DNA from 2 places in the Oceanobacillus sp. FSL W8-0428 genome. Region 1 is predicted to be linked to the other one. Evidence: a T-box and tRNA genes for the amino acid it is inferred to sense, from the RefSeq annotation. Region 1 holds a T-box; the other holds one or more tRNA genes.
The links. The T-box of region 1 lies ahead of serS (serine--tRNA ligase). A T-box ahead of a tRNA ligase gene usually reads a tRNA of that ligase, here a tRNA-Ser.
Positions count from the first base shown of each region.

Region 1 (14,719 bases):
TCAGAACGGAAGCTGGCACTGAATGCGACATATTTTTTCGGCAGATCATCTACTGTTAAAATTTCATCACGATGATAGTTCGTTACAGGAACTTCAGCTGTCGGTACCAGAAAATAATCCCAGCCCTCCAGCTTAAATGCGTCCTCTTCAAACTTAGGAAGCTGTCCGGTGCCGGTCATGCTCATCCGGTTCACAATATATGGAGGAAGCATTTCCTGATATCCATGCTTATCCGCATGCAGATCCATCATAAAGTTCAATAATGCACGCTCTAATCTCGCTCCTAACCCTTTATAGAAAACAAAACGGCTTCCTGTTACCTTTGCAGCGCGCTCAAAGTCTAAAATATCTAAATTTGTAGCAACATCCCAGTGCGGCTGTGCTTCAAATGAAAATTCTGGAACAGTGCCCCATTTACGTGCTTCTACGTTATCATCTTCATCTTCTCCGACAGGAACGCTCGCATGCGGCAGATTAGGAATAGAAAGCATGATCTGGTCTAAGGTTTCTTCAATTTCTTTTAATTCTTTATCAAGCTTAGATATTTCATCTCCAACTTCACGCATGGAAGCAATAGCTGCTTCAGCATCCTTCTTTTCACGCTTTAGAACAGAAATCTCCTTAGACACTTCATTACGCTTTGCCTTTAACTGTTCCGTCTCTGCGATTAATTCACGTCTTCTTACATCCAGCTCACCAAATTTATCTAATTCACTGAGATCTTCTCCACGGTGCGCGAGCCTTCTCTTTACCTCATCAAAGTTATTTCGTACATACTTCATATCTAACATCATTGTTACCTCCTTGTATATTTGACTTCCTCTTTAAACCATTAAAAAACTCCCGTCCCTTATATAGAAAGGGACGAGAGTATATTTCCCGCGTTGCCACCCTAGTTAAAAAATCCAAATGGACTCTTTCGGCTTTGTATACGAATAACGTCGTATCTCCGTGCTTACTTACAATGACTGACTCACTTCGATAAGCATGCTCCAGGATGGATTCACTGTATTCTAACGCTAATTTACACCAGCCATTAGCTCTCTACAGATAGAAAAACAGCTACTAGTTCCTATCAACACATTATGTTTTTTTTGAATTATTGTATATCATAAGCTATTTCATATCAGGTTGCAAGGTTTCTGGAGAAATTAATTAAAAAAGTCCTTTAACCCAGTTGTATGCTCCCTGGAACATATTTACGAAGAAATCACCTATAGATTGTAAAGTGAGCATAAACCAATTAGCCTTTTCAACAGAGTCCATAGCAACTAATTCGTAACTTTCCTGGCTTGCTTCATCTGAAATATAGCCATAATCTTCTTCTTCCCCATCATAGACAACGTTAACTGTTCCAATTACTTCATCCGCTTCTATTGGAGCTTCCAGCTCACCGTTACTATTTAATTTATCTTCATCTAACGTATATTCTAAATGATAAAGCTCTTCCTCACCTGATTTCACAGGAACCTGAATAGCATTATTAATACCAATATTTACTTCTTTGTCTTTTCCTTTTGCGACAGGAATTGTTTCTTCGCCTTCTTCTTGATATCCTGCAGGAAACAATTCTTTTGTTTCAAACTGGTCAAATCCATAATCTAACAGCTTTGCCGTTTCTTCAAAGCGTTTTTCCATACTCGGTGTTTTCATAACAACCGTGATAAGCCGTTTTCCATCACGTTCTGCTGTTCCTGTAAAAGCATAACCGGCAAGATCAGTATGACCTGTTTTCAAGCCGTCTACACCTTCATAATAGTATTGTTCTAAGTTCACTGAATCATGATCGAGCATGTAATTCCAGTTGTCAATTTCCTGTCCATCAAATTCTGTACTCGGTATACTTGATATTTCCAAAGCTTCCGGGTAGTCATTCACCAAAGCTGTCGCCAGAATTGCAGCTGCACGGGATGATAATAAGTTTGTATCATTAGGGCTGGTCCCTTCAGGATAATTATCTCCTAAACTCTCGTTATCTAATCCCGTTGAATTGACAAATTTATATTCCTGAAGACCTAATTCTTCGCCCTTCTCATTCATCAATTTAACAAATTCACTTTCAGATCCTGCAATTAATTCAGCCAATGCAATGGATGTAGCATTATCTGAGTTGATTGCCATTGCTTCATATAATTCTTTTACTGTATAGTCTTTTTGCTGTGTTAATCCAACACCTGAAAAATCGCCATTTGCGGATATACTATATGCATAATCACTAATCTGTGTTGTTGTATCCCAAGAAATATCCCCATTTTCAATTGCTTCCCAAACAAGATATTCTGTCATTATTTTCGTCATGCTAGCAGGAGGCAATGCCACGTCCGGGTCTTTCGCATATAAAATTTTACCCGTTTCTGCATCCACTAAAATAACCGATTCTGCCTCTAATTCTAATTCATCTGCATAAACAGACATGGCTGGTGTTCCTAAAGATGTTAAGACAAGCGCTGCTGCAGCCACCAAAAGAAATAATTTATTCATAGACTTTCTCACATTTCCGTACCTCCGTTTAATAATATAGCTTGTTTACATAAAACGAAACTTCATTCAGTGACATTTTTTTCGCTCTTTTTCCACTAAATAGGGCTTGTAAATTACCTGTTTCACCCAAAAGCGCAGCACTGTGATAAGTTCTATGTATTCTGCTAAGCACGCTTCACATTTTACCATAAAAATTCATAAAAAAATAGATAGAGCAACATCCTCTATCTATTTTTTTTACGACCGTATGACACAAATTTGTCATCATATAAAATTCATTTCATTACTGCACAAAATAGTTTGGAGCTTCTTTCGTAATTTGTACATCATGTGGATGACTTTCCTTTAATCCGGCACCTGTAATGCGGATAAATCGAGAGTCATTTCTTAGGCTCTCTAATGTTTTTGTACCACAATAACCCATACCAGAGCGCAGACCGCCTGCCAGCTGATGGAAGGTATCTCCAAGTGATCCTTTATAAGCAATACGTCCTTCAATACCTTCTGGCACGAGTTTCTTATTCTCTGAATCACTTTGGAAATAACGATCTTTGGATCCCGCCTGCATCGCTCCGACAGATCCCATACCACGATATACTTTATATTGGCGTCCCTGGAAAATTTCTGTTTCCCCCGGACTTTCCGATGTCCCTGCAAAAATACTTCCCAGCATTACTGCATGTGCACCTGCTGCTAAAGCTTTTACAATGTCACCAGAGTATTTAATGCCGCCGTCTGCAATGACAGGAACACCATACTCCTTTGCTGCCCGGGCACAATCATAAACAGCGGTGATTTGCGGTACACCAACACCTGCAACAACACGAGTTGTACAGATTGATCCTGGTCCAATACCTACTTTTACAACAGAAGCTCCTGCTTCAATTAAAGCCCTTGTCCCATCTTCTGTTGCTACGTTTCCTGCAATAATCGCTAAATCGGGATAGGCCTCACGAATATATTTTAATTGATCAAGAACACCTTTAGAGTGGCCATGTGCAGTATCAATAACAATACCATCTACTCCAGCATCAACTAATTTTTCAATCCGCTTCATCGCATCGCCAGTAACACCGACAGCAGCCGCTACAATTAACCGTCCTTGTGAATCCTTTGCTGCATTCGGAAATTCAATGACCTTTTCAATATCTTTAATCGTAATCAGCCCTTTTAGAATCCCTTGATCGTCAACGAGAGGCAGCTTTTCAATTTTATATTTCTGCAGAAGCTTTTCTGCTTCATCCAATGTTGTGCCAACTGGCGCTGTTACCAATTCCTCAGTTGTCATCACTTCTGAAATCAGAATTGAATAATCCTCAATAAAGCGTAAATCACGATTGGTTAAAATACCGACAAGCTTTTGTTCCTCAATATTATTAACAATTGGAACTCCTGAAATGCGGTATTTCCCCATTAAATGCTCCGCATCGTATACCTGATGCTCAGGAGTCAAGAAGAAAGGGTTCGTGATAACTCCACTTTCAGAGCGTTTTACACGGTCTACTTCCTCTGCCTGCTGTTCAATAGACATATTCTTATGAATAACACCAAATCCGCCCTGTCTTGCCATAGCAATTGCCATTTCTGCTTCTGTTACTGTATCCATTCCAGCACTGATAAAAGGTGATTTCAACTTTAAGTTTGATGTTAAATCAACACTTAAATCCACCTGATTTGGTAAAACCTCTGATTCAGCCGGAACAAGTAGTACATCATCAAACGTTAAACCTTCTTTTGCAAATTTGTCTTCTCTCATTGCTAGCTCATCCTCCAATCATTGAATTTACAACATAGTTTCACTTCATTTTGCAGATGCTATACAGTTTTCAAGGTATATCTTCATACGATATCGGAGAAACTGCTTAAAAAATACCGCCTTTGTGAAAGTAGTAGCAAATATCTATTTTTACTTACATTACTCTATCTTTTAAGCTTTTTCAAGCACCCTACATATAAGTACAAATAGAGGATAGATTCAAAATATTTAAATAGTTATGGAGCTGGAGTGATGATTCCTTATGAAGATATCTACTCGTTTTTAACTGCAGAAGAAAATGCGCAAAAATATTTAGAAAAAAGTTATCAATCTCAGGATGATACGAAAACAAAAAGCTATCAAAATAGTTCCTCGTTTATACACTATATAAATAATGGAATCAGTTTTATGGAATCCAGCCAAAGCAGCAATATTCTGGTTCAGCCTGTTTTGTCTTTTTATGGGATGATGCATCTTTTAAAAGGCTGGCTGTTAACAAAACGCCCTGATTATCCTGAAACAACAGCTGTACTTGCACACGGTTTGACAGCCCGGAAAAGAAAACGCAAAGATTATCGTTTTATTGAGGATGAAGTCAAAATTCAGCAGCAGGGTTTATTTCCATATGTCAGCCGTTATTTATTTTCTCACCATCCCTTCCCTTTAAATCGTGTTTCGATGCAGCTGCTGCTGCGTTCTATTCCAGAATTAAGTACTATCTGGAATTTTAACAAAGAAAATCCGATGGTTATTATTGGAGAAAAAGGAAGTAAACAGCTTTACTTTCCAGACAGTATTTTAGATGGATTTCATTTAAAAGAAACTACATTTGTAGAGCGAATTCGTCCCTTTCTTCCCCCAATCGAGGATATTCAGCAGAAAGAAGGAGGATTAGAGCTTTATCTGACAGGATCCGTCACAGATTGGAATGGACCTTTCCGTTATCATCTGTATAATGAATGTATTTATTTTCCGGCAGCAAGAGCAGATTATTTCCCTTATTCTGAGATCCTGGTGCATTATCTGCTTCTGTTTAATTTAAGCATGATTTGCAGGTATGAAACAGAATGGTGGGGAGAGCTTATCCAAATGAAGACAGATCGGGAATATCCGCTGATTCAACAATTTTTAAAAATAACACAGCAAAAAACACCAGCCCTTATCAGCCAGTGTTTATTGCAAAATTTTCAGGGTGAAACTAAATAAAAAATCAGCCGCCAAGCTGTATTTCCCATAGCCAGGCAGCTGATTTTCTTAATATTATCATTGGATAACAATACGAACTAAAAAATCTTATCTGTTACTCGTTGTTATCATCCGCTTCGTTATTCTTCTCAGACACTTCCGTTTGCTCAGCTTGTTCTGCTTCTTCTTCCACTACCTCTTCTTCTTTCTCAATTCGGGCTACAGTTGCAACTTCTTCATCATCCTGCAGACGAATCAAGTGCACTCCTTTAGTATTTCTGCCAGTTTGAGAAATATCGGATACTTGAATACGAATAAGCACACCGCCAACAGTGATAACCATTAAATCTTCATCACCATGGATAGCCTTCACAGCAACAACATGTCCTGTTTTTTCATCAAGCTTACAGGTAAATACACCTTTACCGCCACGGTTAATACGGCGATATTCATCTTCTGGTGTCTGCTTTCCAAATCCTTTACTTGTTACATGGAGAATTTTAGAACCTTCTTCCATGATTTCCATCGAAACTACTTCATCGTCCTCGCGCAGGGAAATTCCTTTTACTCCTGCTGCTGTTCTTCCCATTGGACGCATCTGCTCTTCCTCAAAACGGATTAAATAGCCATTTTTCGTAGCAATCATAATTTCTTTTTCGCCATCGGTCATACGGACAGAAATTAATTCGTCCTCTTCCCGCAGATTTACAGCAATGAGGCCGCCTTTGCGGATATTTTTAAATTTTTCAAGGGAGGTACGTTTCGCAACCCCATACTTCGTTGTAAAGAACAAGAAGTGGTCTTCATCAAACTCAGATACAGAAATAACTGCATTGACCCATTCCCCTTTTTCCACCTGAAGCAAATTAATGATTGGGATTCCTTTGGCAGTACGGCTAAACTCAGGAACTTCGTATCCTTTGGTTTTATAAACCTTCCCTTTGTTCGTAAAGAATAGAACTGTATCATGTGTTGAAGTTGATACAAGATGCTCTACAAAGTCATCCTCGTTCGTGCCCATTCCCTGGATACCACGGCCGCCGCGGCGCTGTGTACGGTACGTAGACGCCGGTAATCGTTTAATATAACCCTGATGTGTCAGCGTGATAACAATATTTTCTTCCGGGATAAGATCTTCATCCTCAAAGAAACCTGCTCCGCCGGCAACAATTTCTGTACGGCGGTCATCACGGAACTTCTCTTTGATTTCAATCAGCTCTTCACGAATGATTTCTAATACTTTTTCTTCGTCAGCTAAAATTGCTTTTAATTCAGCAATTAATGCCTGCAGCTCTTTATATTCTTCTTCAATCTTTTCACGTTCCAAGCCTGTTAAACGCTGCAGACGCATATCAAGAATTGCCTGAGCTTGTTTTTCAGACAGTTGGAAACGTTCGATTAAGCCTTCTCTTGCTATATCGGCCGTTTTGGAGTTACGGATTAAGGAAATAACCTCATCCAAGTGATCAAGTGCAATACGCAAGCCTTCTAAAATATGTGCGCGTGCTTCTGCTTTATTTAACTCAAAAGCTGTACGGCGCTTGATAATTTCTTTTTGATGCTCTAAATAATATTCTAAGCATTGTTTAATAGTTAATACTTTTGGACGCCCGTCAACAAGGGCAAGCATATTAATACCAAAAGTTGTCTGCAAAGAAGTATGCTTATATAAATTATTCAATACAACATTCGCATTTGCATCTCTTCTGAGCTCGATTACAATCCTCATCCCATTACGGTCAGATTCATCACGAAGATCTGTGATACCATCAATTTTTTTATCACGGACAAGTTCAGCTATTTTCTCAATAAGCTTAGCTTTGTTCACCTGATAAGGAAGCTCTGTCACAATAATTGTTTCTTTATCATTTTTCCCCTGCTCAATATTGCTTTTTGCACGGATCGTAATAGATCCTTTTCCTGTTTCATAGGCTTTGCGGATACCGCTTCTTCCTAAGATTTGACCAGCTGTAGGGAAGTCTGGACCTGGAAGATAGCTTTCCATAATTTCATCTACTGTTATATCCGGATTTTTACTTACTGCAAGTACAGCATCAATTGTTTCTCCCAAATGATGCGGCGGAATATTCGTTGCCATCCCGACAGCAATCCCTGATGTTCCATTAACAAGTAAATTAGGGAATCGAGCCGGGAACACGATTGGTTCACGTTCAGCGCCGTCATAGTTATCCTGATAGTCAATTGTGTCTTTATTAATGTCACGAAGAAGCTCCATGGAAATCTTAGACATACGTGCTTCTGTATAACGCATTGCCGCTGCCGAATCACCATCGACAGAACCGAAGTTCCCATGCCCGTCCACGAGCATATATCGATAACTGAAATCCTGCGCCATTCTTACCATTGTTTCATAAACAGCCGAATCACCATGTGGATGGTACTTACCAATAACCTCTCCAACGATACGTGCCGATTTTTTAAATGCTTTGTCAGAGTGCATTCCCAGATCATTCATTGCATAAAGAATACGGCGATGTACGGGCTTCATTCCATCTCGGACATCTGGTAATGCCCTTGCTACAATTACGCTCATCGCATAATCCAAGAAGGATGTGCGCATCTCTTTACTTATATTTATTTCCTGGACACTCGGACGATTTTCCTCTGCCATAGTCTAATAACCTCCCAATCACTATTATTTCAGTGATTTCCTCGAATCTTTCCATTGGATAAGCTGGATTATAATATTTGAGCTTTTTGAATATACATGGAGTCTAAGAATAGCCTTTAGAATGGCCGCTCCAGAAATACACTACGCTTTCCTGTGGGCTTGCGCTCAGCCTCCGCGAAAAAGAAGATCGCTTTTTCTGCGGGGTCTTCCTACTGGGACTGCGATTACTCGCCCCACCGAAGACATTTGCGCTTTCCCACGGGAGTCTACGTGTATTTCTTCCGCTAGTTGTAGAGTACTATCACTATTCATTCTTATTAATAAAGAAAACGGAAGCATGTATATTAATAATTAAACTTATATAACTATTATATTTTTAACACCTGACACAAAGGAATAGAGATTTTCTATCCGCTTAATTGCCTTTATCAAAATGATGTAACAATTAAATATCTAAGTTTTGTACGTACTGGGCGTTTTCTTCGATAAAGTTGCGTCGTGGTTCTACTTTATCGCCCATTAACATATCAAAAACCTGGTCTGCATCAATTGCATCGTTAAGCTCAACCTGCAGCAGTGTACGTGAGTCTGGGTTCATTGTTGTATCCCAAAGCTGGTCCGCGTTCATTTCTCCCAGTCCTTTATAGCGCTGAATACCTGGTTTTGGTGCTTTTGGAAGCTCAGCAAGGAGTGCATCCAGACCTTTATCGGAATAAACATAATGGACCGCTTTGCCCTGCTTGATTTGATAAAGCGGCGGCTGTGCAATATAAATATAGCCATGCTCAATTAATGGACGCATATATCGGTAGAAAAACGTTAATAATAACGTTCTGATATGAGCTCCATCCACATCAGCATCTGTCATAATAACAACCTTATGATAGCGTGCCTTAGATATATCAAAATCTTCAGCAATACCAGTTCCTAACGCCGTAATCATGGCACGTACTTCATTATTTGATAAAATTCGATCCAGACGTGCTTTTTCGACATTTAAGATTTTCCCCCGTAAAGGAAGAATTGCCTGGTAGTGACGGTCTCTTCCTGATTTTGCAGAACCGCCGGCAGAGTCACCCTCTACAATGTACAGCTCACTTTTTGATGCGTCTTTTGAAGAACAATCAGCTAATTTTCCTGGCAGACTTGTTACATCAAGCGCACTTTTACGACGTGTCAGCTCTCTTGCTTTTTTAGCAGCCAAACGTGCTCTGGACGCCATTAACCCTTTTTCAACAATAATTTTAGCAATCGTTGGATTTTCATAAAGAAATTTAGAGAAGGTCTCTGAAAATACGCCATCTGTAATTGCACGTACTTCGCTGTTTCCCAGTTTTGTTTTCGTCTGCCCTTCAAATTGTGGATCTGGATGCTTCACGGAAACAATTGCTGTCAAACCTTCCCGGACGTCCTCTCCAGACAGGTTCGATTCATTATCTTTCAATAAGCTGTTCTTTTTCGCATAATCATTGATTGCACGCGTCAACCCTGAACGGAAACCAACTTCATGTGTTCCACCCTCATAGGTATGAATATTATTAGCAAAAGAATATAAGCTGGTTGCAAACCCATCGTTATATTGGATAGCAATTTCAACAGCTATTCCCTGATCTTCACCTTCAGCATAGAATGGTTCGTGCAATACTTCTTTATTTTTATTAATGAATTCTACATAAGAACTGATTCCGCCCTCATAATAATACGTTGCCGGCTCTTTCTCCGTACGCTTATCTTCAATGGATATACGCAATCCTTTGTTTAAGAAAGCAAGCTCTCTCAGACGTTGTTCTAATGTTCCATAATCGTACTCGGTAGTTTCTGTGAAAATTTCTGGATCTGGTATAAAGTGTGTTACTGTTCCTGTAATATCTGTATCACCGATAATCTCAATTTCTCCATCAGGAACCCCTTTATGAAAAGAAAGGTAATGAATTTTTCCATCGAGGTGAACAGTTACCTCTAATTTACTGGAAAGAGCATTTACAACAGACGCACCTACACCATGAAGTCCACCGGAAACTTTATATCCGCCGCCGCCAAATTTACCGCCGGCGTGAAGCACTGTCATAATAACTTCTAAAGCTGGGCGGCCTGTTTTCTTTTGGATACCAACAGGAATTCCCCGGCCATTATCTTTTACAGTAATACTGTTATCTTCTTCGATAATGACTTCAATATGATCACAATAACCTGCCAGTGCTTCATCGATACTGTTATCGACAATCTCCCAAACAAGGTGGTGTAATCCTTTTTCACTGGTGGAACCGATGTACATTCCTGGTCTTTTACGAACGGCTTCAAGACCTTCGAGTACTTGTATCTGGTCAGCATCATAGGCTTGGTTTTCTGTTACTTTGTCTTCCATTGACATCTTCTCACACTCATTTCTATATGAATTACGCTTCATCAATTTATCACGGATAACCGTCTGTAAAACTCCCACTGAATGAAGTTTCTTTTTATATTTAAAAAGAGAGTATTCTGCATTATTGTGCAGCTGGAATCTCTTGATTTTTTGCTGTTTAGAATATTATTAGTTTGTCTGTGCAGAGATAATTATTTATAGAAAAACAGCTATCTCCGGCTCTAATTTTTTAATAAGCTGATTTACAGATACGGCTGCGCTTTTCAGACTCATTCTTCATAATAATCTTCTAAATTACTGATTGTTGTTAAAATACCTGACCGCTTTCTTAAAGTAGCCACCGATAAGGTACTGAAAAAAATACGATTTTCTGTAATCATAATGGATTTTGCCTTTTTTTCGGGACCGGAAACTCTATCCTTCTGCTTCCATTCCTGTATCATCTGATACATTCCTGATGCATTTGCATATAAATCGTAATCAATTATCGCAATGACCTCCCGGGACCGGATAACATTATCATTGCCAATGTGGATGAACACGATCAATCGCTTCCTTTCTTCGTTTAATCAGACTTCTTCCATTCTTACGCTGCTCATTTACCTTAAAAAAAGCAGCAGATTACGACTCTTTATTATTTGTTGCGATACCTTCTTGAACATAAAATAACTCTGCATTTTTCAAAGTTTCATGATGAATACCATCTACATTCGTTGTTGAAACAAATGTCTGTACTTTTCCCTGAATCGTATTTAAAAGGTGAGACTGGCGGTAATCATCCAGTTCACTTAATACATCATCAAGTAAAAGAATCGGATATTCACCCACCTCCTGATAGATCAGTTCTATCTCAGCCAATTTAACGGACAATGCAGTCGTTCTTTGCTGTCCTTGCGAGCCATACGTTTGGACATCTTTGCCATTCACGAAAAAAATAAGGTCATCTCTGTGCGGACCAATCAATGTTGTACCGCGTTCAATTTCTTTTTTACGGACCTCCTTAAAGGAATTTTCATAGTTAGTAGTTATTTTTTCCTTATTTGCGCCTTCTGATACCTTTATTGTCGCATCATATTGAATTTCTAAGTTTTCTAGATTACGACTGATCCCTTCGTGAATAGGTCCTGCCCATTTCCTCAGCAGATCAAGGTAAACAAATCGTCTCTCCAGCAAAAAAGAAGCATGCTCAACCAGTTGGTCAGTCAATACATCCAACATAGTTTCATCAGCACTGCTCTGACGTTGCAGCTGCTTTAATAAATGGTTTCTTTGCTTCAGTATTTTTTGATATTGAGATAAATGGTAGATATAGGTTGGCTGGATTTGACCTAATTCCATATCCATAAAACGACGGCGAATCTGCGGAGCTCCTTTTACAATGGTCAAATCCTCCGGCGCAAACATAACCACATTAACCGCACCAATATAGTCACTTAACCGGTGCTGCTCCAAATGATTTATTTTTGCTTTTTTTCCTTTAGATGAAATGGAGATTTGCAGGGGGATGGACTGATTCCTTTTCGTAATCCTGCCCTCTATTGTAGCATAATCTGAATCCCAGCGTATGAGCTCTTTTTCCCGCATCGTCCGATGAGAACGGGTAAATGAGAGCACATAAATAGCTTCCATCAGATTGGTTTTTCCTTGAGCATTTTCTCCAATGATGACATTAACCTTATCATCAAATGTAATATCCAACGCTTCATAATTGCGGTAATTGGTTAATTTCAATTGTTCAATATGCATTCTTTATTCCTCTTTGAAAATGACAAAGGATCCTATCTCATCTATTTCAAGGACATCTTCCGGATATAATTTTCTTCCGCGGCGATGTTCACGTTCTCCATTTACCACAGCACCTATATCTTGAAGATATGCTTTGACCATTCCACCAGAATCCAAAAAATTAAGCAGCTTGACACATTGGCCAAGCGTAATATATTCCGTATCTATTTTTATCTGCTCATGCATGATATCACCAAATACTTTCTATTTGTTTTGTCTGCCTTATAAAAAAGTGAAAACAGACACGTATATTATTTCTTCTATTTTCTATTTTACTAAAAATTGATTAAAAAAGGAAGGAAAGGCCTCAAATAATTACAAAAAGATATGTCTTAGCGTTTTTTAGACTTTTTTAATGGGGGCATTCTTATTTCTCTCTTCTCTTCTTAGAGCGCGTTTTATGTTGTTTTTTAAAAGGGATTGTAAAAAATAAAATAATATAGGGATGGATTTAAATATATCTGTGTTGAAACTGGCCATTTTTCAGTCGTATCCGCTCTAAATTTTGGATTTTAAAGCTGAATACTGCGATTTTCCTAAAAGGCTGTATGCTCGATCATTCTTCAATGGAGCTTTCTGTCCCCGTTAAGTTGATTTCCCTTACCTGCTTTTAAAATTAAATATGTTTTATCTGCTTCTTTTACTCTAAAAAAACTAAAAAGCCCTTTTTTATTAAAAGAGCCTTTTAGTTTACAAAGTATAACTTTTACTTATCCCCTGAACTTGATACATTTTTTACGCGTTGTGCGTAAAAAGATAAATATCTCCTAGTATGTTCTTACTGGTAAAATCAGTTGAAGAATAGAATCGTTTTCTACTGGACGAATGACAAATGGACGCATAGCTCCAGTAAATTCGATCACTACTTCGTCATATTCAATCGCCTTTAATGCATCGATCATATATTTTGAACTGAAGGATATTTTTAGATTTTCCCCATCAATCTTATCAGCAGTTACTTCTTCTTCTACATTTCCAATTTCCGGAGAATTACTTGAGATCTCAATCAAAGCATTATCATTGCTTGTAAACTTAACAACATTATTTCTTTCTTCTTTTGCCAATAAAGAAGCACGTTCAATTGATCTTAAAAGTGGTGTTGTTTTAATTTGAATAGTAGTTTTACTATGATCTGGAATTAATCTCGAGGTTTCGGGATAATTTCCATCTAATAATCTGGATAAGAAATTCAAATGCTTCGTACGGAAAAGAATCTGGTTGTTCGTTACACTGATTTCCACAGTTTCCTCAGAATCATTTAAAATTTTATATAGTTCGTTCAAGCTTTTTCCAGGTACAACTACCTGTTCAATAGTCACATTTGTACCTGTTACCGGCACATCTCTTTTTGCCAGACGATGGCTGTCTGTTGCAGTAAATACAAGCTTTTGATCTTCTAACTTAATATTTACTCCGGTTAGAATCGGTCTTGTTTCCATCGTAGATACAGCAAAAACAGTTTGCTTAATCATGCTTTTTAATAAATCAATTGGCATTTCAAAGCTGTTTTCTGTTTGCAGCTTAGGAAGCATCGGATATTCATCCGCACTTTGGCCATTTAAATTAAACTCTGATTTCCCTGAAGTAATTTTTACATTAAATTGATCGTCAACTACAATATCAACCTGTGATTCAGGAAGCTTCCGGACAATTTCAGGAAAGTATTTAGCCTGCAACACAATACTTCCTTCTTCAATATTTTCAATATATACTTTGTCTTCATCTTCAGCTGGAATATAAGATTCAATCGAAATATCAGAATCACTACCCGTTAAAGTGACTCCATGTTGCTTCACTTCAATTTTCATTCCAGTTAATATCGGAATAACAGTTCTGGCAGAGATTGCTTTCATTACATCCTGAACACCAGCAATCAATTTATCTCTTTGTATTGTAAAACGCATGTATTTATCCTCCTTGATTTTTAAAGAAAAGCTTTGCAGCAGCTGTTTCTTAAATTCGTTCCTAAATTCATGAAAAAGGGTTCTATATATTTATTAATTATAATATAAAAAACAGTAATAATAGTAATAAGGGCTGTGGTTACTGTGGATAAGTAGAATCAAGTTAAAAATATCAAAGTTTTCCACATGTGTATAACCTGTTTATATGTTGTTCCATCTTTACACAACATACACAGCCGTGCAGCTTATAAGGATTTAAGCTTTTCTTTTAATTCTTCAATATCCCGATCTAATTCTGTATCCGTTTCAAGCAGCTTTGAAATTTTTTCGTGTGCGTGAATCACTGTTGTATGGTCTCTCCCGCCAAATTCCTGGCCAATTTTAGGCAAAGAAGCATCCGTCAGCTCTCTTGATAAATACATAGCAATCTGCCTTGGGAATGCAATAGACTTGGTACGCTTTTTAGCAGGAAAATCCTCCAGCCGGATATGATATCTATCCGCTACAACCTCTTGGATAGCTGGAATAGTAATTTCTTTTGGCTTATTACTAGGAATAATATCCTTCAAAGCATTTGCCGCTAAAGAAGCATCGATGTCCTGGTTTACTAA
Region 1 covers NZ_JBBORB010000001.1:1,384,690-1,399,408, reverse strand. Annotated here, with positions in the region: gene serS (serine--tRNA ligase) at 1-791, opposite strand, end outside; T-box leader at 858-1,088, opposite strand; gene MKY30_RS06150 (serine hydrolase) at 1,156-2,493, opposite strand; gene guaB (IMP dehydrogenase) at 2,765-4,237, opposite strand; gene MKY30_RS06140 (YaaC family protein) at 4,490-5,443, shown strand; gene gyrA (DNA gyrase subunit A) at 5,538-8,054, opposite strand; gene gyrB (DNA topoisomerase (ATP-hydrolyzing) subunit B) at 8,500-10,425, opposite strand; gene remB (extracellular matrix regulator RemB) at 10,689-10,961, opposite strand; gene recF (DNA replication/repair protein RecF) at 11,041-12,165, opposite strand; gene yaaA (S4 domain-containing protein YaaA) at 12,169-12,390, opposite strand; gene dnaN (DNA polymerase III subunit beta) at 12,972-14,108, opposite strand; gene dnaA (chromosomal replication initiator protein DnaA) at 14,354-14,719, opposite strand, start outside.

Region 2 (14,719 bases), 1.8 Mb from region 1:
ATTGATACGGATGTTTTCAAAAGCCATTTTTAATTGTTCAACTGAATCTTCCGGGACCTTTCCTTCCAAATCCATTCCCAGCTGTCCTGATAAGGTTAACCATCGGATATCCCCTGAAGCTTCGATTTGATGACTATACGGAGCCAATGGTTTATGTACATTTTTGGGATTTCTAGATTCTATCATCCTGATACCTCCCCTTTATTCTCTTCCTTTTAATACCTTTATGATAAATTAGTGAAGATAATTATTCAATATAAAAACATTATCATTGATTATTATTTACTATATTACTTTTTCACCTTATTCCTCATCTGTTTCTTTCACTACAAAATGTGGAGAAGCTTCCGCATAAAATATAACTATTTCAGGTGACCGTCCTTCTCCACCCAGAGTAATTTCAGCTTTATTTTCTCTTATCCAGCGAATACTCACATTTGATTCATTCAATGATTTCAAACCGTTATTTACTTCGATATCTATATTTTCTCTATCATACTTTATTCTAATAGTATGTGGTTTAAAAAGAACGCCTCTCCTTTTTCAACAATTTCAATCGTATTTGTTTGTTTTGGGGAAGTACTGGTTAAAAGCGTATCCTCTTTAAAATTTATTTAGTAAAATAATACAGCAGCAACCGAAATAAAAGATCCAAATATTAGCAATAACCCCCATGCCAGGTAACCTAGCTTCCTTAAAAATTTCTTCTTTTCTATCTCCAATTCCAGCTCAACGTTTTGATCCATTGGTTCACCAGCTTTTTAATTAATTTATCACTATTCTAAACCATCATTCTTTCTGTTTACAACGGCAGATATGAACAGAATAATAAAAGACTTATGATGTCATCATTTCTGTTTCATCCCGTAGAAGATACTGACGATATATTATAGAGACAATAAGTAGAAATATTTCAATTAAAATAAATTATTGTACTTCTTTTTCTGCAATAATCTCTTCTTTATTCTCTACCCTGACTATCCGAATTAGCGATAACGAAGAGATACTCACAATAGCACCAAATATCATTAAAATCGCAGTCATCGAATAATGTTCTATAATCAACGAACCAAATAATTGCCCCAATGGAACGGAAGCACCTAACATCATAGAAACTAAGCTCAATACTCTTCCCATCATCTCTTTAGGAATCATAGTCTGGTACATGGTATTTAAGCCCACGCTGGCAAAGCAGACTCCCAACCCTAATAAACCAGCCGCAGCAACTGTAGCATAATAACTTAATGCAATTCCCATAATAAGCAGTGCAATACCCTCAAGCAGCAAGCCTGCCACTGCCATTCTGTATTTATTTTTAAATACATTAAACATAATCATTAGTGACCCAAACATCGCGCCTGTAGCCAGAACAGAATTAATAAACCCTAAACCGGATGCCCCAACATCAAAAATATAATCACTCATATATGTGAAAAATATTGTCAGTGGTGCTAAGAAAAAGTTAATAATAATTCCGCCGACAATAATCAGAAATAATAACGCCCTGTCTTTCTTCACATATTGGAACCCATCCAGCATTTCGTAGACAAATGATTGTTTCCCATCTTTTTTATGGTTATTCATACGCGGAACCTTTATCCATGATTCTGTTATTGCTGATATGACAAATGCAGCACCGCTGATAATTAATAGAAAGCCAATATTTCCAACGAATCCAATCAATATCCCTGAAAGTGCTGGCCCTAAGATATTACTTCCTTGTGTACTGAGCTGGTTTAAGGAATTCGCTTTTGTCAGATGCTCTTCTTCAACTAGTAAAGGTATACTTGAATTTGCGGAAGGGTTGAATAAAGCCATGGAAGCAGCTGAACAGACTAATAAAACATATAATAAAGGGAGTGATAACGACCCGTTTATCATCAATACCGCAATAACCAGCATCGTACTTCCAGTAAAAATATCGGAAAATACCATAATTTTCTTTCTGTCAAAACGATCGGCTGCAACTCCCGCTAAGGGTTCTATAATAATAGTTGGCACTGTAAAGCAAAGCACGGTCATACCAAGAGATAATGCAGACCCAGTCCCCTGCATTACAAACCAAAGGACAGCTAGATTAAAAAAACGGTATCCAAACCTTGAAACAGATAATCCGGCCCACAGCAGCATATAATTACGATTTGCAAATAATGCTCTCACTTGCCTTACCTCTCTTTCTGTATCAACATGTCGGACATACTTTTTAATGCTTCCTCAATCAGCTTTTGATTTGCCTGATAGAAAATTTTATTTTCATATCTTTTCGCCGTGATTAAACCTAAATCAGATAATTTTGAGATATGATGCGAAATAGTCGGACTGGATAGATTCAATTGCTTTGCCAGTTCAAAGCCATATCGCGGCTGTCGATTTAGTTCCTTTATAATTTTAATTTTTGTCCGATCAGAAAGAGCTTTTGCCAGATCAATCACCTTATCCTCTTCCCTGCTTTCATCCATCGTCTGTTCAATAATCTCTGTACCAATGAGATAAATAGCTATATCACTCTCGGAGCTATAAGAAAATAAAGAGCTGTTATAATAAAAATAAGACGGAGCTAGTATAATTTTATTTGGCTCATTTGCTTCAAAAGAATCAAAATGCGGATTAGTTATTTTGTATATTTGCTTTCTGTTCATTCCCGATAATTTATGAATACTTTCTTCATGATAAGCGTTTATTTTCTTTATGGAAGGCTGATATATCTTCTCGTTAATTTCTTCAACAACCTTTAAAAAACGTTGCTTGGTATTTTCTTTATCAAAATATAAATAAAATAACTTTGCCTGTTCAGAAAAAGGTAATACAGAGGACTGAATATGCGAAAATACTTCCTGCCTATCCGTATAATCCTCTACTCTTTCTGGTGACGAGTAACCGCTGGTCAAAAACGCTGAAATGATTTCTTCAAATTCCAATTGCGCCATAAAACTTAAAAAGGATGGTATATCATGCCATTTATTATGCTGATAAAGAAGCTGAACAAATGTTAATCCAAAAAAACTATCCTTATGAAAAAAGCAATCTAGTTCCTTTTTTGTTTCATCAGATAGTAAAGAAAATGAATCCTGTATAAAATGGTTAAAGCTTTCTTTTTTGCGATGCTTTTCTGATTGCATGTATTCATAATTATTTAAACGGAACATGAGCGCGAGTAATTCAAATACATCGGATTGTTCTACATAATAATTATCAGATACGTTTTTCATAACATTTAACCTCCATCAAATATGTTATTTTAAGTATATCTAACAAAAGAATAATTACAAGTTATTTTTTATCCTTTACTCTTTCCATGAAGGAATTTATTTGAACATTTTCTTATTATTGTCCATGTCTTTCTCCAGACTTTTATATAAAAATAAAAAGGAGCTTCATGCTTATAATTATTTAAAACAGGCATTATATTTTGATTTTTGCTTTATTAATCTCTATTCTCCAGTCTAGAAATCATTGAATAATAATGGACGTTATTATATAATGTCTGTAAATAAGAAGACAAATGAAAGGGTCGTTTAGTATGTCACATGAAAATCATTTTTGGGATACCACAGTTGATGATCTTTCAAAAGGTTATTCTTATGCTGATAATATCGGCAGCTATGTATGTGTGCTATGTAATAAACATTTTGAAGATGGAATAATTTATCCAATAGACGGCGTATTATACGAAGCAAAAAAAGCAGTTATCCAACATATTGAACAGGAGCATGATTCCGTATTTGATTATTTGATTCAACTTGAAAAGAAATACACTGGATTGACAGACCATCAAAAAGAATTACTAACCTTTTTTTATCAGGGGTTAACTGATAAAGAAATCGTCAAAGAACTAGGCAGCGGAAGTCCTTCCACTATCCGGAGTCACCGCTTTAACTTAAAGGAAAAGGAAAAACGCGCAAAGGTTTTCCTGGCATTAATGAATCTGTTAAATAGAGAATCTCATCAGGAAAACGATCATAAATTTATTCACTTTCACAAGGGGGCAAAAATGGTGAATGATCGTTACGCCATTACAGAGGACGAGAAAAATAAGGTTTTATCAACTTATTTTAAAGACGGCCTGAATGGTCAACTCGACAAATTCCCAAGTAAAGAAAAAAGGAAGTTGATTGTCCTGCAAAATATCATAAACCATTTTGAATTAAACAGGATTTATACGGAGGAGGAAATAAATACTGTATTAAAGCCTGTCTACAGCGATTTTGTTACAATTAGAAGATATTTAATTGAGTATGGTTTTATGGAGCGCAGTAAAGATGGTATGGAATATTGGGTAAAGAACTAAGGAGGATATAGTGTGAACGAAAATAATGCGCTGCTAAATAACATCACATTTCAATTTAGTATCTCTAAACAACTGCTGGAATATCATCTTACTTCATTGAAGCAGGAAGAATACAGGTGGCTGTCACCAAATGCCGGACTTTATATTAAAGAGGAAAACGGAGAATGGTATGCTGATTTGCCTGAAACGGAAGCTTATCATATTGGAACTCCCAGCCTCGCCTGGACATTATGGCATATTACTTTCTGGTGGGAAATGGTATTGGATCATGCTTTCGGAGCTGGCACGCTGACGAAAGAGGAAATTAAAGTTCACGAAGATGTTGAAGCAGTGAAGACAGTCATTCATTCCCTAATTGCAAAATGGGAAGAGGTACTAATGAATTTAAAGGAAGAGGAGCTTTACAGCAAAGCATATACTGCATTTCCATTTAATAATGAGGTAGAATTTCATCAATTAGCTTCATGGTTAAATCTCGAACTAATGAAAAATGCTGCCGAGATTGGCTATGTCCGCTTTGAATATGCCTCTGTTAAAAAATAGTTTTATGGTAGAGGAAAGCTCTTATATAAAGCTCCCCTTCTATCTTTTCAGCATTCTTCTAATTAAATAAATAACAAAACCAACAACGATAACAGTAATAATCATTCCCGGGATTCCGATGTTTCCCATCATATATATCAATCCTTTCTCTAATTTACTATAATTTAGATTGATAAACTATCCATTGCAGTACTTTCATTTTAACCTATCATTTCGTTTGGAATCACTGAACGCAGCAATGAAAAAAAGAAAGGATGCTATAAATGTCGTCAATTACCTCAGAAAGACTATTATTTCGCCAATATCACGATGATGATTTTGATTTTCTAATGTCTTTATTGTCAGACCCTGAAGTAGTCCGTTTTATTGGAAATGGAGAGACACGGGATGAAAATGGAGGAAATATTTTTTTAAACTGGATATACAGCACCTATGAAGTTGGTGAAAATATAGGTTTAAGGCTTTTAGTCCGCAAAGAAGATAACACTCTAATCGGACATGCAGGTATCGTTCCTCAAACAATTGATAATACTTTGGAAATGGAAATAGGTTATTGGATCTCCCGTAAATATTGGGGTAAAGGATACGCTACTGAAGCAGCTGAGGCACTGTTAGATTACGGCAACAAACAGCTTGATACTCAAAGATTTATCTCATTGATTCAGCCTGATAATATTTCTTCCCAAAATGTGGCGAGAAAAATTGGAATGGAATTAGATAAAGAAATTGTGCTGGGCGGAAGAAATGTAAATCTATATTCTACTAAATGACTAGGCAATGCTTCTTCAGATGTCTGATACTCCAGTTAAATTAAGAAGCAAATAATATTATTTAAACAGGTGAAAGAATGAATAGCACCAGAAACTTTTTACTTATATTTGGATACTTCATGCTTTTCCTTATTGCTTCAACAATTTGGACAGAAGCTTTTTCACGTCCGTTACGTCCATCATCCAGGAACGATTCGCTTCCTATTGGTATTTTACATAAAATAGGATTGAGAACATCATATGCACTTTTAATAAGTACAATCTGTTTTATCCTGTCTACTATATTAACTGAGAAAAAAATGAACAATCTCCTCATGCTAATATCGATTACAGGTACGTTCCTATCCACATTAGGTATTGTCGGAGCACTTCTTTGTCGGAGCTTTTTAGCAAATAAAAATATAGAGCCGGCTCCTTTTGCTTAAGAAACTGGCTCTTATTATAAAATCTCTTTTTATAAGCAAGTCAATTTCACTTATCTTCATAAATCTCAACATCCAGAAAATCCTCCATCATCTTATTTAACTCCTCTGCACTCAGATCAGAATCATCAGATAGATGCAATCTAATGTCTAATTTAGAGTCATCATTAAATTCAACATCTATATTATTAAGATTATGCTCCTCTAAGTAATCGGAAATCATACCCTCAATATCTATTTTTAATCTTTCAGCTCTATGCTCTTCATCTGAAGTCTGTTTAATTTCCAGTTCATACTTACCCAACAGGTTACGCTTATCTAATCTTTGTGTAATATCTTCCTGAAATTGATGATAATCCTCTGTATCATCAATCTCAAAATATAACGAGTTATCGCCGGCCATATAAGCATATATTAGATACTTTTCATAGGCATACTCCATAATTTCCGACACTATCTCAGATTCATTTTTTTCCTCTGTAAAGAATTTCCCGGCTACAAAGATTGCTAATAAAATAGTAAAAATGCCAATAGATAAAAATATTGTTTTCTTATTCATGTCTTTTCCCCTCTAAATCCATTCAATCTATTTATGCAGTAGCTGTATTTTAGTTTCTACGATTTAATACAAGCGTTAGCTAATAGATACTTCTTAAAATACTCTATCGGCCTAGATGAATCATCAGTAATATCACTTGTGAATACAGCTGTTAATTTATAGCTTGGAACAACAAAGATATACTGTCCATTTTTTCCAAGAGCAAAAAAAGTTTCAGGTCTAGGAAACTCTTGATCATCCCCTGTTAAAACCCACCAGTGATAACCATATGAAAATGTATTATCTATTTTAACACTGGCTGCAGTAGACTCCTTAACCCAATCACTTGGCACAATCTGTTTGGATTTCCATTGACCATTGTTCATATAGAGCATCCCTATTTTTAATAAATCCTCCGTTTTCATATTCAATCCAAATCCGCCAATAGCAATTCCTTGCGAGTCACGGTTCCATTTATATTGTGTTATACCCAGTGGCATAAATAAATGCTTTTGCGCAAAGGATACAGTATCTAAACCAGTTGCTTTTTGTAAAATAGCACTAATTAATTGAGAAGAACCGCAGCTATAAATCATCTCTTCCCCCGGCTTATATTCAACTGGTTGGCTCAGAACAAATTTAACCCAATTTTTACTCGGTATCATCGCTGTATTGCCTGGCCAATACAGCCCTGAGGTCATTATTAATAAATGTTTAATCGTAATTTCATCTCCAGCTGAATCCTTCCTGCTGTCTGGAAAGTATGCAGTAATTGGCGTATGCACATGTGGTATATAGCCTTTGTCAATTGCAATACCGACAAGGATTGATAAGATACTTTTGGTAACAGAATATATCTTATGCTGTCTTTCCTTCATTTTATTATTTCGATAATATTCAAAAACAGTCTTACCATCATGCTGGATGAGACAGCTGTCAATTTTATCTTTTGTTACTTCTCTTTCAAACTTCTTCATAAGATTTTCATTCATATTGACGTCCCCCGAAATCTTGCATTCATTATAGATCTATCCAATATCGTTTCTCTTCTTTTATAGTTTCAAAGCCAAGAGACCTGTAAAGCTTTAATGCAGATTCATTCTCCGTTTCAACAAGAAGCTGTACTTTACTCAGATTGCAGCTTTTTAAATAGTGGAGCCCCTCTGATATCAGGTAACTGGCAAGTCCATACTTTCTCCAGTACGGCTTTACGAAAACATTCTCGATAGTTCCTATATCCTCCTGTTTTTCTTTCCAAGCCATGATACTCCCAATTATCTCACCGTTATAAAAAGCCGTAATCGCTTTCCAAAATGGATTACTTTTATACGCAGGTAATTTTTCTAAATTGGTAGGCTCATCCGGCCAAATTCCCTGCTCTGCCTGCAAATATGCTAATTCTTCCACTCTTGTTCCCATATCCCAATGCTTTACGGAAATGTCTGGTATTTTTAAAGCTGATTGCGGAATCAGGTTGTTCAATTTACAGCGCATCCAATACAGACTTTTAAAATGGTCAAAGCCTCTGGATTCCAAATAAGCATTTTCTTTTGCTTCTGATGCAAAATTTCCGACACAAAATTTCACAGGAAACTGAGCTGGAAGCTTCTTTTTCAATAATTTTGCTCCTTCGAGAACTTTTTTATAAAGAAGATTCCTCAATTCATTATCATCTTCCCAATTAGAGTGCAATTTTATATTAAAGAATAATAAATGACTTGCATTGGCTGAATGGTCTGTCGAGACAATATTAATCGCTTCTAACTGCCCTTTAGCAATCATTAAATCCTTATAAAAAACACAATATACATTCTTCCAATTACTTTCTGGACCAGGCTGCCAATAAATAATGTCCGAATGGTGTTCAATCAAATTTTTATATAATTGTATTGCAGCTGGTTTATCCTCAGATTGATAGTTTCTAATTATGTATTTGCTTTGCATAACACATTCCCCCGCTTACTTATTAGTTCTACAATATATTTTTACAAACCAAGTAATTACTTACTGGAGATTATATCAGCTGTTTTTAAAATAATTTATAATTTCAATGTCACTTTTAACATAAATTAATTTATGTTCATAAGGTCTTAACATATTCAAGATTTCTGGCTTAGTATGATATTCAAAAGCAGTATTATATTTATATAAATCTTTTAGAATCTTTAATGTTGGCTTATAATTTGCTGTTTCTAAGCCCAATTTCTGCCTAATAAACCTTTTGATGATTCTAAATTTCCTTATTGATAGCTTAGTATCTATAAACAGAATAACATCAGCATTTTGAAAACTCGAAGCAATCCATTTATGATGGACTCCTTCAATAATCCAACTGTCAGAATTAACGATATTCTTCAGATATTCATCTCTTTCTTCCGGAGTCCTTTTAATATCTCCTGTATCAAATCTTTTCCAAACAACATTATCCAATTCATAATAAAAAACTTGCAGTTGAGCGGAAAGCTTCCTGGCCAAAGTCGTTTTTCCACTTCCAATTGATCCTATAATATGTATTTTCCCGGGAAACTTTTGATTCATTTATCCACCTCAAACTATTCAGCAGCTTTACTATGTAAATAACTAATCTTTTTTTACGGCTGCTGAATAATTCTATTTATATAGCAACCTTGTAATCACATACTACCATACTATTTTATACTTTAATTGTAAATTTCTGAAATTACAACAATTTGGGGATGAAAAAGTACAGTTTCAAATAAAGAGAAGGATTACTTAAACTCATCAATGACTGAAAAGCTCTATTCATTTTGCAAGGATGCCTCCTGTCTGAAGTTTATACGCTCATAAAAAACTGTCTGTATTCTACATAAATATCTTATTTAAGGCCATTTTCTCCCATAAAAAATCGGGCATGCGTCTGCCCGATTTTTAATAATTATACCGACTGTATTGCTTCTTCAACAGGTGTTTGTCCACCTACTGCCCGGAATCTTTTACCAATGGTTATGTCATTTTTCAAGCTGGCATAAATTACTTTAGCGATATCCTCTCGTGGTACTTCTCCCCGTTCCACGCTGGCTCCAAGATTTACCCGATTCGTACCAGGATTATTCGTTAACATACCTGGATGGATGATGGTGTAGTCTAAATCAGTGTTTAATAGCCACTCGTCTGCATAATGTTTCGCTACGACATAGGGTGCAAATGACTCAGGCGCAGCTTGAATAGCTTCACGGCTGGTATCAAACGAACTAATCATGATAAAGCGCTTGACGTTCGCTTTTTCCGCGGCCTGAATGGTTTTTACAGCAGCGTCTAAGTCAATCATCAGGGTTTTATCCTTTCCTGTTTTAGGGCCGGATCCAGCTGTGAATACTACCGCATCAACACCTTCTGTCGCGTTGGCAATCGCGTCTATTTCATCCTCTAAGTTTACAATGGCTGTTTCAGCTCCTAATTCCTTGAAATAAGCCGCTTGTTCTTCCTTACGGATAAGCGCACGTGCCTGATCTCCATTTTCCTGAATCAACTTGACCAGGTGCTTCCCTATTTGTCCATTTGCTCCTACTACTAAGATATTCAATACCCTCATCCTTTCATTTTGAGTTATTCTTTTTATTGTAAAGGTTCCAAGGAGAGATGTTAAATAATTGGTTTGAGTAGAATAAAGCTCTGATATCTGTATGGCTTATATCCAGTTAAGACTTGTGTTGCAAATGTGTTGTAAGTTGGTTCTATGTCAAATGTGGTGGTGGAATATCATTCCTCCACCTCTTTATTTATAAGCTTGCTTTAAGACAAGCTTTACCTCTTGTTGCCATAGAATTTTCTTTCTCATTCGATCAAACTGTTTAATCCCATAAGATAATCTTTTTAATACTTTAATCGTATTATTAACGCCTTCTATGTAGCCATTATTAAAGGGATACATAAAAGAATGCAGAATTTCTTGTTGCCATCTTTTAAATGTACGTGCGACACGATGAAATCCCTCTAACGCGGATGCATTCAACTTCTCCAGGCACGCTTCTAATCCAGCAGTTGCGTTGTGCGCATCACTTTCCTTAAACCACGTATCCAATTCATGCTTTAAACCATAAGCTTCCTTTAAGCGGGGATCTATCCTTAATAATTGCTCGACTTTCTTCTTCTGATCATCTGAACAGGTTGTCCATGATTTCCACAGAAGTTTTTTGGAACGTTTCATTCGAATTCGATCTTTCTTGGGCAGCTCCTTTTGAACTTCACGGCGGACCTCATCTAGAGCCCAATAGGCCTGACGCATAAAGTGAAAACGGTCAGCGATAATCAGAGGATTTCCCAGTGCTTTTCGAATTGCTTGTTTAAACGCTTGAGATAAATCCATTACTACCATTTCTACTTTACCTGTATCACAGGACTTTAAGTACGCTTCAATGGTTTCCACTTTTCGATTTGGCAAGATATCGATAATTCTTCGGTTCTCCACATCGACCACATTCAATTGAAACCTCTCTCCATCCGCGTCACCTTTAAACTCATCGATCGCAATGACTCGCGGCAACACTTTGCTGGTAGTTAACTCCTTCTGATCAAACCACCGTAAGACACGATTCACTGTTACTCCGGTTACTAGCGCCGCTGTACGAAAGGAACTCACCGCTGCATGCATCATCGCTGTCGTTTGCACACTCGCCATACAACGTTGATACCGATGAATCATTTGTAGACGCTCATAAAATGTGTGATGACACGACGTGCAAATATAACGTCGTTTTCGCAGGGAAAGATGAACTTCCTTGGTTGTAAACGCTGGTCCTTGAATGCTTTGCCAACGATAGCCATGTATCCGCTTGGTTCTTTTACGGCAAAAAGGACATTTCTGCATACGCTGTTTCGTGAATAATTCTGCAATAAAATAACTTTCTTCTTCTCTGATATCCCACACATCTACATGCGTATCTTTAATTCCTAACAACTCTGTGATAAAATGATGATGCACTCTTTTCCTCTCCCATTCCTTTTGTCTCGACAACTCAAGGTTACCAGAGAGAGGAAATAGAGTGTATTTTTTTGTCTCCGTTCCATCTGGCGATGGAACGGAGGGCACCACCACATTCAGTATAGAGCCTGTAAGTTTAAAAACCTATGTTTTTATATGTTACTCCTATAAAATAAAAAATGCTTATGAACGTTGTTATATCAACATTCATAAGCATATTGATGATTTCTAAAATCATCCTAAATCGACCTGCTAATACCGGTGGTCGGGGTCGAACCGACACGTCCCAGAGGACACGGGATTTTGAGTCCCGCGCGTCTGCCAATTCCGCCACACCGGCACGTTTTTGGAGGCGGTAACCGGATTTGAACCGGTGATAAAGGTTTTGCAGACCTCTGCCTTACCACTTGGCTATACCGCCATTTCTTCTGGAGCGGAAGACGGGATTCGAACCCGCGACCCCCACCTTGGCAAGGTGATGTTCTACCACTGAACTACTTCCGCGAAAATGGCTGGGCCACTAGGATTCGAACCTAGGGTACACGGGATCAAAACCCGATGCCTTACCGCTTGGCTATGGCCCAATGATTAAATATTAATTTATGTATTAAATAAAAAAGGGCGACCGGTGGGGATCGAACCCACGTGTGCCGGAGCCACAATCCGGTGCGTTAACCACTTCGCCACGACCGCCATATTGGCAGGGGTAGTAGGAATTGAACCCACATCAAAGGTTTTGGAGACCTTCGTTTTACCATTAAACTATACCCCTATGAAATTTTATAAATGGTGGAGGGGGGCAGATTCGAACTGCCGAACCCTGAGGGAGCGGATTTACAGTCCGCCGCGTTTAGCCACTTCGCTACCCCTCCACGAAGATTAAAAAGGTGGCTCGGGACGGAATCGAACCGCCGACACAAGGATTTTCAGTCCTCTGCTCTACCGACTGAGCTACCAAGCCATATACTGTTTTAAATCTTTTAATGGCGGTCCGGACGGGACTCGAACCCGCGACCTCCTGCGTGACAGGCAGGCATTCTAACCAACTGAACTACCGGACCATTTTGGTTGCGGGGGCAGGATTTGAACCTGCGACCTTTGGGTTATGAGCCCAACGAGCTGCCAGACTGCTCCACCCCGCGATATGAATTTATAAGTCTTACATGGTGGAGGATGCAGGGCTCGAACCTGCGACCCCCTGCTTGTAAGGCAGGTGCTCTCCCAGCTGAGCTAATCCTCCATTATTGGTGACCCGTACGGGATTCGAACCCGTGTTACCGCCGTGAAAGGGCGGTGTCTTAACCGCTTGACCAACGGGCCATGTAAAAGTTTTAATGGCGGAGAGCGAGGGATTCGAACCCTCGAAGCCGCGGTAGCGGCTTACACGATTTCCAATCGTGCTCCTTCGGCCTCTCGGACAGCTCTCCATATGGCTCCACAGGTAGGATTCGAACCTACGACCGATCGGTTAACAGCCGATTGCTCTACCACTGAGCTACTGTGGAATAATCCATAATATTAAATAAAGAAGTAATTCGCTTGTCCTTAAGGACTTAATAAGAGAATACTCTTGCCTGGCGACGTCCTACTCTTGCAGGGGGAAGCCCCCAACTACCATTGGCGCTGAAGAACTTAACTTCTGTGTTCGGCATGGGAACAGGTGTGACCTCTTCGCTATCGTTACCAGACAAGGATTTTAAAAATCAGTAACAATCAATATTATAATCGTTTTTGAGAAAAAATCAAGTACTAATTTTAAAAAATATGTATAATTTTGCACCCTGAAAACTAAATAAGAGTAACGTGACATCAAAAAACTTAGATAAGTCCTCAATCGATTAGTATCCGTCAGCTGCACGTGTCGCCACGCTTCCACCTCGGACCTATCAACCTCATCGTCTCTGAGGGATTTTACTCACTTGAAGTGATGGGAAGTTTCATCTTGAGGGGGGCTTCATGCTTAGATGCTTTCAGCACTTATCCTTTCCACACGTAGCTACCCAGCTATGCTCCTGGCGGAACAACTGGTACACCAGCGGTGTGTCCATCCCGGTCCTCTCGTACTAAGGACAGCTCCTCTCAAACTTCCAACGCCCACGACGGATAGGGACCGAACTGTCTCACGACGTTCTGAACCCAGCTCGCGTACCGCTTTAATGGGCGAACAGCCCAACCCTTGGGACCGACTACAGCCCCAGGATGCGATGAGCCGACATCGAGGTGCCAAACCTCCCCGTCGATGTGAACTCTTGGGGGAGATAAGCCTGTTATCCCCGGGGTAGCTTTTATCCGTTGAGCGATGGCCCTTCCATGCGGAACCACCGGATCACTAAGCCCGACTTTCGTCCCTGCTCGACTTGTAGGTCTCGCAGTCAAGCTCCCTTCTGCCTTTACACTCTACGAATGATTTCCAACCATTCTGAGGGAACCTTTGGGCGCCTCCGTTACCTTTTAGGAGGCGACCGCCCCAGTCAAACTGCCCGCCTGACACTGTCTCCGAACCGGATTACGGTCCTGGGTTAGAATGGTCATACAGTTAGGGTGGTATCCCACGGGTGCCTCCACGTAAGCTGGCGCTCACGCTTCAAAGGCTCCCACCTATCCTGTACAAACTGCACAAACATTCCATATCAGGCTACAGTAAAGCTCCACGGGGTCTTTCCGTCCTGTCGCGGGTAATGCGCATCTTCACGCATAGTATAATTTCACCGGGTCTCTCGTTGAGACAGTGCCCAAGTCGTTGCACCTTTCGTGCGGGTCGGAACTTACCCGACAAGGAATTTCGCTACCTTAGGACCGTTATAGTTACGGCCGCCGTTTACTGGGGCTTCGGTTCAAAGCTTCGCTTACGCTAACTCTTCCCCTTAACCTTCCAGCACCGGGCAGGTGTCAGCCCCTATACTTCGCCTTTCGGCTTCGCAGAGACCTGTGTTTTTGCTAAACAGTCGCTTGGGCCTATTCACTGCGGCTCACTCACAAGTGAGCACCCCTTCTCCCGAAGTTACGGGGTCATTTTGCCGAGTTCCTTAACGAGAGTTCTCCCGCTCACCTTAGGATTCTCTCCTCGCCTACCTGTGTCGGTTTGCGGTACGGGCACCTATGATCTAACTAGAGGCTTTTCTTGGCAGTGTGAAATCAGGAACTTCGGTACTATATTTCCCTCCCCGTCACAGCTCAGAAATTTGTCAGACGGATTTGCCTATCTGACTTCCTCGC
Region 2 covers NZ_JBBORB010000001.1:3,161,345-3,176,063, reverse strand. Annotated here, with positions in the region: gene MKY30_RS15125 (RidA family protein) at 1-186, opposite strand, end outside; gene MKY30_RS15120 (hypothetical protein) at 304-459, opposite strand; gene MKY30_RS15115 (hypothetical protein) at 615-746, opposite strand; gene MKY30_RS15110 (MFS transporter) at 928-2,160, opposite strand; gene MKY30_RS15105 (ArsR/SmtB family transcription factor) at 2,166-3,209, opposite strand; gene MKY30_RS15100 (DUF2087 domain-containing protein) at 3,521-4,288, shown strand; gene MKY30_RS15095 (DinB family protein) at 4,301-4,831, shown strand; gene MKY30_RS15090 (GNAT family N-acetyltransferase) at 5,095-5,601, shown strand; gene MKY30_RS15085 (hypothetical protein) at 5,679-6,026, shown strand; gene MKY30_RS15080 (hypothetical protein) at 6,073-6,582, opposite strand; gene MKY30_RS15075 (serine hydrolase domain-containing protein) at 6,639-7,553, opposite strand; gene MKY30_RS15070 (GNAT family N-acetyltransferase) at 7,582-8,505, opposite strand; gene MKY30_RS15065 (AAA family ATPase) at 8,581-9,099, opposite strand; gene MKY30_RS15060 (SDR family oxidoreductase) at 9,458-10,114, opposite strand; gene MKY30_RS15055 (ISL3 family transposase) at 10,298-11,503, opposite strand; tRNA gene MKY30_RS15050 (tRNA-Leu) at 11,760-11,843, opposite strand; tRNA gene MKY30_RS15045 (tRNA-Cys) at 11,851-11,924, opposite strand; tRNA gene MKY30_RS15040 (tRNA-Gly) at 11,933-12,007, opposite strand; tRNA gene MKY30_RS15035 (tRNA-Gln) at 12,013-12,087, opposite strand; tRNA gene MKY30_RS15030 (tRNA-His) at 12,124-12,196, opposite strand; tRNA gene MKY30_RS15025 (tRNA-Trp) at 12,202-12,275, opposite strand; tRNA gene MKY30_RS15020 (tRNA-Tyr) at 12,291-12,375, opposite strand; tRNA gene MKY30_RS15015 (tRNA-Phe) at 12,392-12,464, opposite strand; tRNA gene MKY30_RS15010 (tRNA-Asp) at 12,488-12,564, opposite strand; tRNA gene MKY30_RS15005 (tRNA-Met) at 12,569-12,645, opposite strand; tRNA gene MKY30_RS15000 (tRNA-Val) at 12,668-12,743, opposite strand; tRNA gene MKY30_RS14995 (tRNA-Glu) at 12,749-12,823, opposite strand; tRNA gene MKY30_RS14990 (tRNA-Ser) at 12,839-12,930, opposite strand; tRNA gene MKY30_RS14985 (tRNA-Asn) at 12,934-13,008, opposite strand; rRNA gene rrf (5S ribosomal RNA) at 13,076-13,191, opposite strand; rRNA gene MKY30_RS14975 (23S ribosomal RNA) at 13,322-14,719, opposite strand, start outside.
Region 2: it has a tRNA-Ser gene. The T-box ahead of serS (serine--tRNA ligase) is inferred to sense a tRNA for this amino acid. The anticodon was not compared.